DNA from 2 places in the Paenibacillus sp. Mc5Re-14 genome. Region 2 is predicted to be linked to the other one. Evidence: riboswitches for the same ligand, from Rfam matches in the RefSeq annotation. Region 2 holds a riboswitch; the other holds the start of a gene.
The links. A riboswitch is a leader RNA that binds a small molecule or an ion and turns the genes downstream of it on or off. The one in region 2 is predicted to bind thiamine pyrophosphate.
Positions count from the first base shown of each region.

Region 1: another riboswitch for thiamine pyrophosphate. It lies ahead of thiC (phosphomethylpyrimidine synthase ThiC); the one in region 2 lies ahead of BN1546_RS06645 (ECF transporter S component).

Region 1 covers NZ_CVPD01000001.1:1,653,684-1,658,624, reverse strand. The annotation lists gene BN1546_RS07510 (alpha/beta hydrolase) at 1-806, opposite strand, end outside; gene BN1546_RS07505 (IclR family transcriptional regulator) at 1,105-1,848, shown strand; TPP riboswitch at 1,965-2,076, shown strand; gene thiC (phosphomethylpyrimidine synthase ThiC) at 2,299-4,074, shown strand; gene BN1546_RS27260 (hypothetical protein) at 4,280-4,432, opposite strand; gene BN1546_RS07495 (YitT family protein) at 4,940-4,941, shown strand, end outside.
Region 2 covers NZ_CVPD01000001.1:1,461,147-1,466,087, reverse strand. The annotation lists gene BN1546_RS06655 (polynucleotide kinase-phosphatase) at 1-1,696, shown strand, start outside; gene BN1546_RS06650 (TatD family hydrolase) at 1,717-2,514, shown strand; TPP riboswitch at 2,557-2,666, shown strand; gene BN1546_RS06645 (ECF transporter S component) at 2,972-3,568, shown strand; gene BN1546_RS06640 (ABC transporter ATP-binding protein) at 3,568-4,941, shown strand, end outside.

The DNA.
Region 1 (4,941 bases), 190 kb from region 2:
ACAAACATGATTGGAAACGGATAGTCCTCTTTTTTAACCTCCTGATATGGAATCTGATGCAAACTGGTGCCGTTCAAGACTGGAAACAGCAACTCCAGTATTTCCAAAGATGGATGTCTCGGCAAATTAATTTGATTGTGAATGTTATGGTAGAGCGTATCCGGTTCCAGTAGGAAGGTGCTGTCCAAAATCATCGCGTCCACATCTTTGGTTTGCAAACCCGCCTGAAGAGCGGTTCCTGCTCCCATAGAGAAGCCCCATACAATAATTTCCGACGAGCCGCGTTGTTTTGCAAGCTGGATGGCCCCAAGAAGCTGTTGGGATTCTGCCTTGCCTCCGGTTGCGACGGCCTTGCTGTTTTGTGACGCAAATCCGTAATCGAACATGACCACATTAAAGTTCAAGCTATGGGCATAATGCGCCAGATCATACATGGGAATCCAGCTTTCTTCGCGGTTAGCTCCATAGCCATGACTAAAAATTATGGTTTTCCGCGATTGATCTGCCGGGATATACCAGCCTTGTACCATGCGGCTACCATCCTTGGCTGGGAAGCTGACTTCCTCATAAGGCATACCTTTGGCCTGCATCGGATTAGAGTATAATGGCGCGACGGTGGGATTCGTAAGCACCCAGGCGATGTAAGCATGCAAGGCAATAAAACAAAACAATAGAAAAAATACGACCGACAGCAGCAGAGCAATCACAACGTGCTTGAACCGCAGCATACGGGGATTAAAGAGTGGGGTGGACGGCTCCTGAACAGCGGTCTGTAGCTGAGCGTTGCGCTGGGATGTCGAAATCATGTAAGAGCCTCCTTATATAGAATTGATCTTCGAATCATAAAATTTAGGTATAATTCCACTTGAAAATAGTAGGGTATGTCCGTATAGATACCTATTATCGTATGATGGGTATTATCCAAAGTCAACGTCTGAACCGGAAAAGTAAAAATGATGCAAAGAATTGTCGATGTTTGTTCTTGTTCTGTAATATGGTTGTCACAAAAACATCGGTTTACAGTAGCCGCGACTATTCTATATAATTTATGTAACCATGTTTCATAGTGTGAAACGAATATGGATACAAGAGGAGCGGTTCACGATGGAAGACCGTAAATTAACCGTCCGCGCTGTAGAGCGTGCACTTGATATACTGCTGTGTTTTACCGCAGAATCTGATCTTGGTCTAACGGAGATTGCCTCCCAAATTGGTCTACATAAAAGCACTGTTCATCGTCTTTTGACTACGCTAGAGGATCGGGGATTTGTCGTTCGGAATGCCGAAACGGAAAAATATCGGCTTGGTTTTCGCATATGGGAGCTGTCGACGCATCTGTCCCAAAGCGATGAGCCGGCGGTGTTGTTACAGCCTGCAATGGAAGGACTGCGTGATCGCTTAGGGGAGACGGTCAGCTTGTACCTGCGGGATGGAAGCATGCGTATTCGCATACAAGCCGTGCAGAGCAATCAGGCGATCCGCAGGGTTGCTCCCGTGGGAGCGCGTATGCCGCTGGCTGTGGGAGCCTCCAGCAAGGTGCTGGCGGCCTTTATGCCGCCACAGGAGCTGGAGGTACTGCTAAGCAGTGAAGAATGGCCTCCCTCAGTAGATACTGAGGTATATAAAGCCCAGCTGCAGGACATTCGCGAGAAGGGGTATGCGACTAGCTATGAAGAACGTGAGCCAGGAGCTGCGGCTGTGGCCGCGCCTATTGTGAACCGAAAGGGGCAGGTCGCGGCGGCTTTATCTGTATCCGGCCCGGTCAGTCGACTTGCGCCTGAGACGCTGCATGATTTTGCTCCGGTTTTGATCGAAGCAGCTAAGGAAATGGGGCTTATGCTCCCGTAACAGTAATCAATACAAAAGGAAATCATACAAGGGTTGCCAAAGCTATAAATTTAAAGTAGTCTGATAGAGATGGCGGATGTCTGTTATAGCCGCCAATTCATGTGAATAGAAAGTATCACAGTTACTGGGGGAGCCTGTAATGCAGGCTGAGATGGAATCGGGCAAGATTCCGGACCCTTTGCACCTGATCTGGATCATACCAGCGTAGGGAAGTAATCGGCCATTGAAATGTATACGCAGCTGCTGTCTGCGGTGACGCATAGGGTTTTATTCCATGTGCGTGCTGTCTGGATAGCTGCCTCGTTTGATTAGCCGGTTCCCTAGGGAACCGGCTTTTTTGCATAGATCAGCGCCACCCTCGGAATGGTTCCGGATCGGTGTGTCATTTCAACGATACGGGAGGAATGGATCATGAAATCGATGGAAACCGAAGGAACAAAAGAAACAGGAATGAAATCAACAGCAGTAGAGAAGACAAGTGCGGAGCAATCCAGTAGGGTTAATTCTTTCCCGGGGAGCCGCAAGGTGTATATTCAAGGTTCTCGGCCGGACATTGCCGTGCCAGAGCGTGAAATCGCGCTGCATCCCACACATACGCCGCAGGGGATAGAGTATCATGAGCCACTGCGTGTGTACGATACCAGCGGTCCGATGACAGATGAAGCCTATCAGGTAGATATTCGTCAGGGCTTGCCACCATTACGGCGAGCTTGGGCACTGGAACGGGGGGATGTGGAGGCTTACGCGGGCCGCGCCGTCAAGCCGGAGGATAATGGACTGAAACCCGGCTCCAAACGGGAAACAGTGGAATTTCCCGGCGTGACTAACCGTCCGCTTCGGGCTTCACAAGGGCGCACTGTGACGCAAATGCATTATGCGCGGCAAGGGATCATTACGCCTGAAATGGAATTTGCGGCGATCCGTGAAGGAGTGGAGCCCGAGTTTGTGCGGCAGGAGTTGGCGGCTGGACGAGCCATTTTACCTTCAAATATCAATCACCCGGAAAGCGAGCCCATGGTCATAGGGCGCCATTTTCACGTGAAGATCAATGCAAACATTGGAAATTCCGCGGTTACGTCCTCCATCGAGGAGGAAGTGGAGAAGATGACCTGGGCGGTACGCTGGGGCTCAGACACCGTCATGGACCTGTCCACAGGTCGTAATATCCACACAACGCGTGAATGGATTATTAGGAATTCACCCGTACCGATTGGGACGGTGCCGCTATATCAGGCACTGGAAAAGGTGAACGGCGAAGCAGAGAAGCTGACGTGGGAGCTGTATCGAGACACACTGATTGAGCAGGCGGAGCAAGGAGTGGACTATTTTACAATTCATGCGGGAGTATTGCTGCGATATATACCGATGACGGCGAATAGAATGACGGGAATTGTATCCCGGGGCGGGTCGATTATGGCAGCTTGGTGCCTTGCGCACCATCAGGAGAACTTTTTGTATACGCATTTTGAAGAAATCTGTGAAATTATGAAAACCTACGATGTGGCCTTTTCTCTCGGGGATGGTCTGCGTCCGGGTAGTATCTATGATGCGAATGATGAAGCACAATTTGCAGAGCTGAAGACGTTGGGCGAGCTAACGCAAATCGCATGGAAGCATGATGTCCAGGTCATGATTGAAGGGCCGGGACATGTCCCTATGCACAAAATCAAGGAGAATGTGGATTTACAAATGGAAATTTGTAAGGAGGCTCCCTTTTATACTTTAGGACCGCTGACGACGGATATCGCACCAGGATATGATCATATTACCTCAGCTATCGGGGCGGCCATGATCGGTTGGTTCGGGACGTCCATGCTGTGCTATGTTACGCCGAAGGAGCACTTGGGTCTGCCGAACAAGGATGATGTCCGCGAGGGAGTTATTACCTACAAAATTGCCGCACATGCTGCCGATCTGGCGAAGGGCCATCCACGTGCACAGCAGCGGGACGATGCTTTGTCCAAGGCGCGTTTTGAATTCCGCTGGCACGATCAGTTCAATCTTTCGCTTGACCCTGAGCGGGCCTTGTCCTACCATGATGAAACACTACCGGCAGAGGGGGCCAAGGAAGCACACTTTTGCTCGATGTGCGGTCCTAAGTTTTGCAGTATGCGTATCACACAGGACATTCGTGCCTATGCGGCAGATAAGAAACTGAATACCGAGGAAGCCGTCGTCGCCGGGATGCGTGAGAAGGCAGAGCAGTATCGGGATGGCGAGCGATAAATCGGTAGCGATACGAAAGTCAATCAACTGGGAAGCCTCAACAAATAGTACAGTTAAGCTCGTCAGAGGTTTATTTCCATGAATGTATGAGTTTAGGTTTAGAAACGCGTGAGATAGCAAAAAGCCGTGGTTCTCTACAGTCGATGTAGAAAACTACGGCTTTTCAGCTTATGTAAAGCGAGATATGCACTGGATTAACGGAGCTTTATTTTTTACCCATTTTTTCATTCAAAATGTCCTGAAAGCTGAGCTTCTTCTCCGAGCTATCTTCTTTCTTCTGCATACTCACCGCGTTGGCACGTTGGTATTGGTGGTGAAAGGGCATCAGGGTGTGGACAGTTAAGTTCATTGTATTCATGTGGGTCATTCCTCCAATTCCATATTGTCAAATTCAGATTGAGTTGCTTAGGACAACTGTATAGGACTATTTATATGTACTTGATGTCGTAATGCCATGTAGGTTGCTTGGTAAGGTTTCAATCATTATACCCGCATTTATCCAAAGTAAAACGCTTTTGCCATAAAACAGGAAAATGGTCGTATGTGTCCAAAATGTGTATTAGGAGGATGGTCATTTTAGGGGAAAATGTGCCTAGGGCCTAAACAAGGGCTAGAGGCCCGTTTTCTTAGTTTAGTAGTCGGGATTGTGTTTTTTTGTCGAATAACCTTGTATTAGCAGAATTTTGCGGAATTCTAAGCTTGGACTAAGGCAGTCTGGTGGCGAATTAAAGTGTCAAAGTTGTATTGACTTTATGTTGGGTAGTAGATACCATGAACTGGTTGTCAGCGTATTTTGGCAAGAAGAGTCAGCCAATCCATCTGGCAATTCATCCGTTGAAATGTTAGAGAGAGGATTAGAGCATATAT
Region 2 (4,941 bases):
GGTTCAATATGAACAAAAAGCGGGCAAGGCAGCAGCGGAACAGCTTAGAGGCGAGCTGAGGGATTTTCTACTACATGCACCCTCTCATCTTATTTTCGGCAGAAACGGGTTGCGGCACGTAGTTGTGACTCATGCGGGGATCAAGGATCATTTTATTGGCAAACAGTCGGCACGTATTTCTGATTACTGTCGTTATGGAGATACGGAAGGTCAGGATGCAGACGGAAAACCAATCCGCAAAGATTGGTTCGTAGACCATGAATCGGGAGAAATAGTAGTATGGGGGCATGATCCGAGACCGCAGCCTACCCTTGTCAATCAGACGGTGAATATTGATCAAGGTGTGGTATTTGGTGGTATGCTGACCGCTTATCGTTATCCGGAAAAGGAATTTGTCAGCGTTCCGGCTCATGAGAATTATGCGAATGATCCCGATAGCCCACTTGTCCGGTGGCAGAGAAAACGGTTTTCCCCGCCGAATTTACGTAAGCTCATCGCTGGTTACAGTGTGCTGACGGAATCGTATGGCGAAGTGCGCGTTCAAGGAGAATCGGTCAAAACCGCTATAGATACCGTGTCACATGTGACGGTACCGATGGAGGAACTGGTGTACATTCCGCCCACGATGAGTCCTGCCCCCAAGGTTTCCGAAGAGGAAGGTTATCTGGAGCATCCGCGTGAAGCGCTAGCTTATTATCGCAGTCAAGGCGTACAAACGATGGTAGCGGAGAAAAAGCATATGGGTAGCCGGGCGATTTTGCTATTATTCAAAAACGAGCAGGCTGCTGTTGAATATGTAGGCTACCCGACATTGGGCACGATCTACACCCGAAGCGGACGACCCTTCTTTGAGTCAGGCTTTGGGAAGCAGGTGCTGGAGAAACTGAATGCGGATCTAGTGGATGCCGGATATTTTGAACAGCACCAGACGGATTTTGTGTTGCTGGATGCAGAAATTGTACCGTGGAATCTCAAGGCTCGGGAACTGATTGCTGCACAGTATGCGCATGTGGGTGAAGCAGCTCTGCTGGATCGCAGTAAGCTGGTAGACAAGCTGAAGCAGGCGAAGGTTGCAGGCCGAGAGGTTGGAGACTGGCTGGAAGAAATGGAACGGAAATATGGCAATGCCGTAACGTTCCAAGAGGCTTTTCAAAAATATTGCTGGGATGTGGACGGTCTGGATGAAATTCGTATTGCACCGTTTCATACACTGGCCCACAGCGGACAGACGTTTTTTGACCAATCTCATATTTGGCATATGGAGCACAACCGGGAGCTGGCAGGACTGTCCTCTATATTTATGGAGACAGAGTATCGTGTCATCACGGATGAAACAAGCGAGGAAGAGGTCATTCGCTGGTGGAATGAGATGACAGAGGATGGTCATGAGGGCATTGTGATCAAGCCGGAACGCTTTTTGATGAAAAATCGGGACAAGATGATTCAGCCTGCAATCAAGGTGAGAGGCCGGAAGTACTTGCACATCATTTACGGTATGGATTATCTTGCCCCTGAGAATTTAAAACGTCTGAAGCAGCGTCGAACGAACAAAAAGGAGCGTCATGCCCTGATGGAAGGAGCGCTTGGCATGGAGGGCGTGGAACGTTTTGTCCGCAAAGATACGGTGGAGCGTATTCATGAATGCGTCCTTGCCGCGTTATCTCTGGAATCGGAGCCGATTGATCCGAGATTGTAGTTTGCGAAGGAGGGATTGAGATGGATAGGAGTACACCGTTGATTGATATTGGTGTGAACTTAATGCACCGTTCGTTTCATGCAGATCGGGAACAGGTGGTCGAGAGAGCAGCGGCTGTAGGGATTACACCGTTGATTATTACTGGAACCAGTGTTCGCAGTAGTCGAGAGGCTGCTCAGTATGCAGCGCGTTATCCTGGTCAGCTGTATGCTACAGCTGGCGTGCATCCCCATGATGCCAAAAATTGCAGCACAGATACGATTCAACAGCTCCGCCAACTCGCGATTCAGCCGCAGGTCGTATCCATAGGAGAATGCGGGTTGGACTATAACCGTGATTTTTCTCCGCGTGATGTACAGCGCCGATGGTTTGGAGAGCAGATTCAACTGGCGGGTGAGCTACATATGCCTTTATTTCTGCATGAACGAGATGCGCATGAGGATTTTGTCGCTATGTTACGAGAGCATCAAGAGCTTGTAGATAAAGCGGTGGTGCATTGTTTTACTGGCACTGCTCAGGAATTGCATACGTATGTGGAAATGGGACTGTATATCGGTATCACAGGCTGGATCTGTGATGAGCGGCGCGGCAAGCATCTGCGTGAGTTGGTGAGGGATATTCCGCTCGACCGGTTGATGATTGAAACGGATGCTCCGTTTCTGACCCCGCGTAATCTGCCTGTGAAGCCCAAAGAAGGGCGTAATGAGCCGATGTATCTCGCTCACATCGCCGCTACGATTGCTGAGTGCACAGGCCGCAGCATGATGGAGATCGAAATCGCGACGACGGAAACAGGCAAACGTTTCTTCGGATTATAGGATTGTCAAAGCCATAGATGTGGTATATATTATAGTGAATTAAAAAGCATTGTCGGGAGCTTGAGATAGTCAGGCTGAGAGGGTGGCCCTTGCCGCCGACCGTGAAATCTGATCTGGGTAATGCCAGCGTAGAGAAACCTAGAACACTATACAAGAAACAGGATTACCGCCTATTGGTGGCGACTAGTCGATGGATTCGTTTCATATCATATATCAAGTTAACGAGCTGCGGGTCTGTAAAAAGTTGCAGACGGACAAACGTGTCTTGTTTTGTACCTGACTTTGGCTCGGTTTCAGTGCAGTAGACTACTGTGCTATATGAGATATGTCGACAACTGATAATGTATGGTGATCATTTTATGACTGCGCATAAAGCTTGCCTGGAGATTCAGCTCCGGACAGGCTTTTTTTTATGGCCAGAAGGCCTATTTTAACGAAAAAGGGGAGCGTATCAACAATGAACACGAATGTAAGAGCGTCGAAAGGGCTGAAGCTGACTGATATTTTGGTCACGATTGTAATCTCCGTGGTGTTCGGGCTGGTCTACAAAATATGGGGACCTGCCTATGATTTAATGAAACCATTCGGTCTACACGCTGAGCAACTGATGTATGGCATGTGGTTTATGGCTGGCACGTTCGCTTATCTTATCATTCGCAAGCCGGGAGTTGCGATTTTGGCAGAAGTGGCCGCGGCAACAGTCAGTGCTTTTTTGGGAAGCGAATGGGGCATGTCCACCTTGTACTATGGTCTGCTGCAAGGCTTGGGAGCGGAGCTGTTCTTTGCGGCTTTTCTGTATCGGAACGCAAACCTGTGGGTCGTATCATTAGCTGCGGCAGGGGCGGCTGTCACTTCTTTGATTTTAGACTTCAGCTATGGGTATATTGATCAGCTATCGACCTGGAACTATGTTTTGTATATTGGATTTCGGATGATTGGCAGTATTGTGATTGCTGGGGTATTCGCTTTCTATCTGGCTAAGGCGCTGGAGGTAACCGGAGTTACGCGAAGTTTGAGACCGGCAACGGAACAAGATTATAAGGGGCTGGATTGATGAGCGCGGCCAACGAAGATGTGGTGGCTTCGATCACCCGTCTTCGTTTGAAATTTCCCGGTGAGCAAGAGCTGCTTTTCCACAATATGTCCTTATCTGTCCGCAAAGGGGAAAAGCTACTGCTGCTGGGTCCAAGCGGATGCGGCAAATCAACGCTGCTTCAGGTGCTGAGCGGACTGATTCCACGCACGATAGAAGTGCCTATGAAATACGATGCTGCTGTGATCCCGAGTCTCTCTGGTATTGTATTTCAAGATCCTGACACGCAGTTTTGTATGTCGTATGTAGACGAGGAATTGGCTTTTGTGTTGGAGAATAAACAGGTTCCAAGGGAGCAGATGCCATCCCGTATTCGCGAGCTGCTAATGCAGGTTGGTCTATCGACGGATGATATACACTTGCCCATTGCCAGCATGTCACAGGGAATGAAACAGCGGCTGGCGATTGCCTCTGTGCTGGCTATGGAGCCGGAAGTGCTTTTTCTGGATGAGCCGACAGCTTTGTTGGACGAGGAGGGCACGACACAGGTGTGGGATACCATTCGCAACATTTCGGCAGACCAGACGCTGGTGATCGTAGAGCATAAAATCAATGAAATTGTCCAGGATGTGGATCGAATTGTGGTGCTTTCTGATCAAGGAGAAATGATTGCGGACGGAAGGGCGGAAGAAGTATTTCATGTGCATCGGCAGGCATTATCCGAGTATGGCGTGTGGTATCCGGGGATATGGGATGAATCGTCTTCGCCGCGTTGGAGAGAGTCTGTGACGCAGCAGAAAGATGGAGGGCATGCGGATAGTCCGTCCACCTCAGCACCTACAACGGATTTGCTGGAGCTAGAACATTTTAGCGGACTCCGGGGTTTGAGCACAGTCATTTATGTGGAGCAAGCGCAGGTGAAGCCTGGCGACTGGATTGGCGTGGTCGGTGAAAACGGGGCTGGCAAAAGCTCGCTTCTGCTCTCTATGATGCGTTTACTTCACACGCAGGGTCGTTATTGCGTGTGCGGAGCTGAGGCAGGCAATACGGAGCAACTGGCTGAGCGTATTGGGTTTGCATTTCAAAATCCAGAGCTGCAATTTGTAGCGAACACCGTACGAAGGGAACTGGAATATTCGTTACCCAAGAGCCTGTTTACAGCTGAACAGTGTAGGGAACGAGTGGATCGAATACTTATACAGTTCGGACTGGAGCGGCTGGATGAACGCCATCCGTATCAGCTTTCGTTGGGCCAAAAAAGGCGGTTGAGTATTGCTACGGCTATGATCCGTGAGCCGGAAGTGCTGCTGCTGGACGAACCGACTTTTGGGCAGGATGCGCGTAATACCTTTGTCATGCTGGATATGTTGGAGCAGCTGAGAGCGGCAGGCACG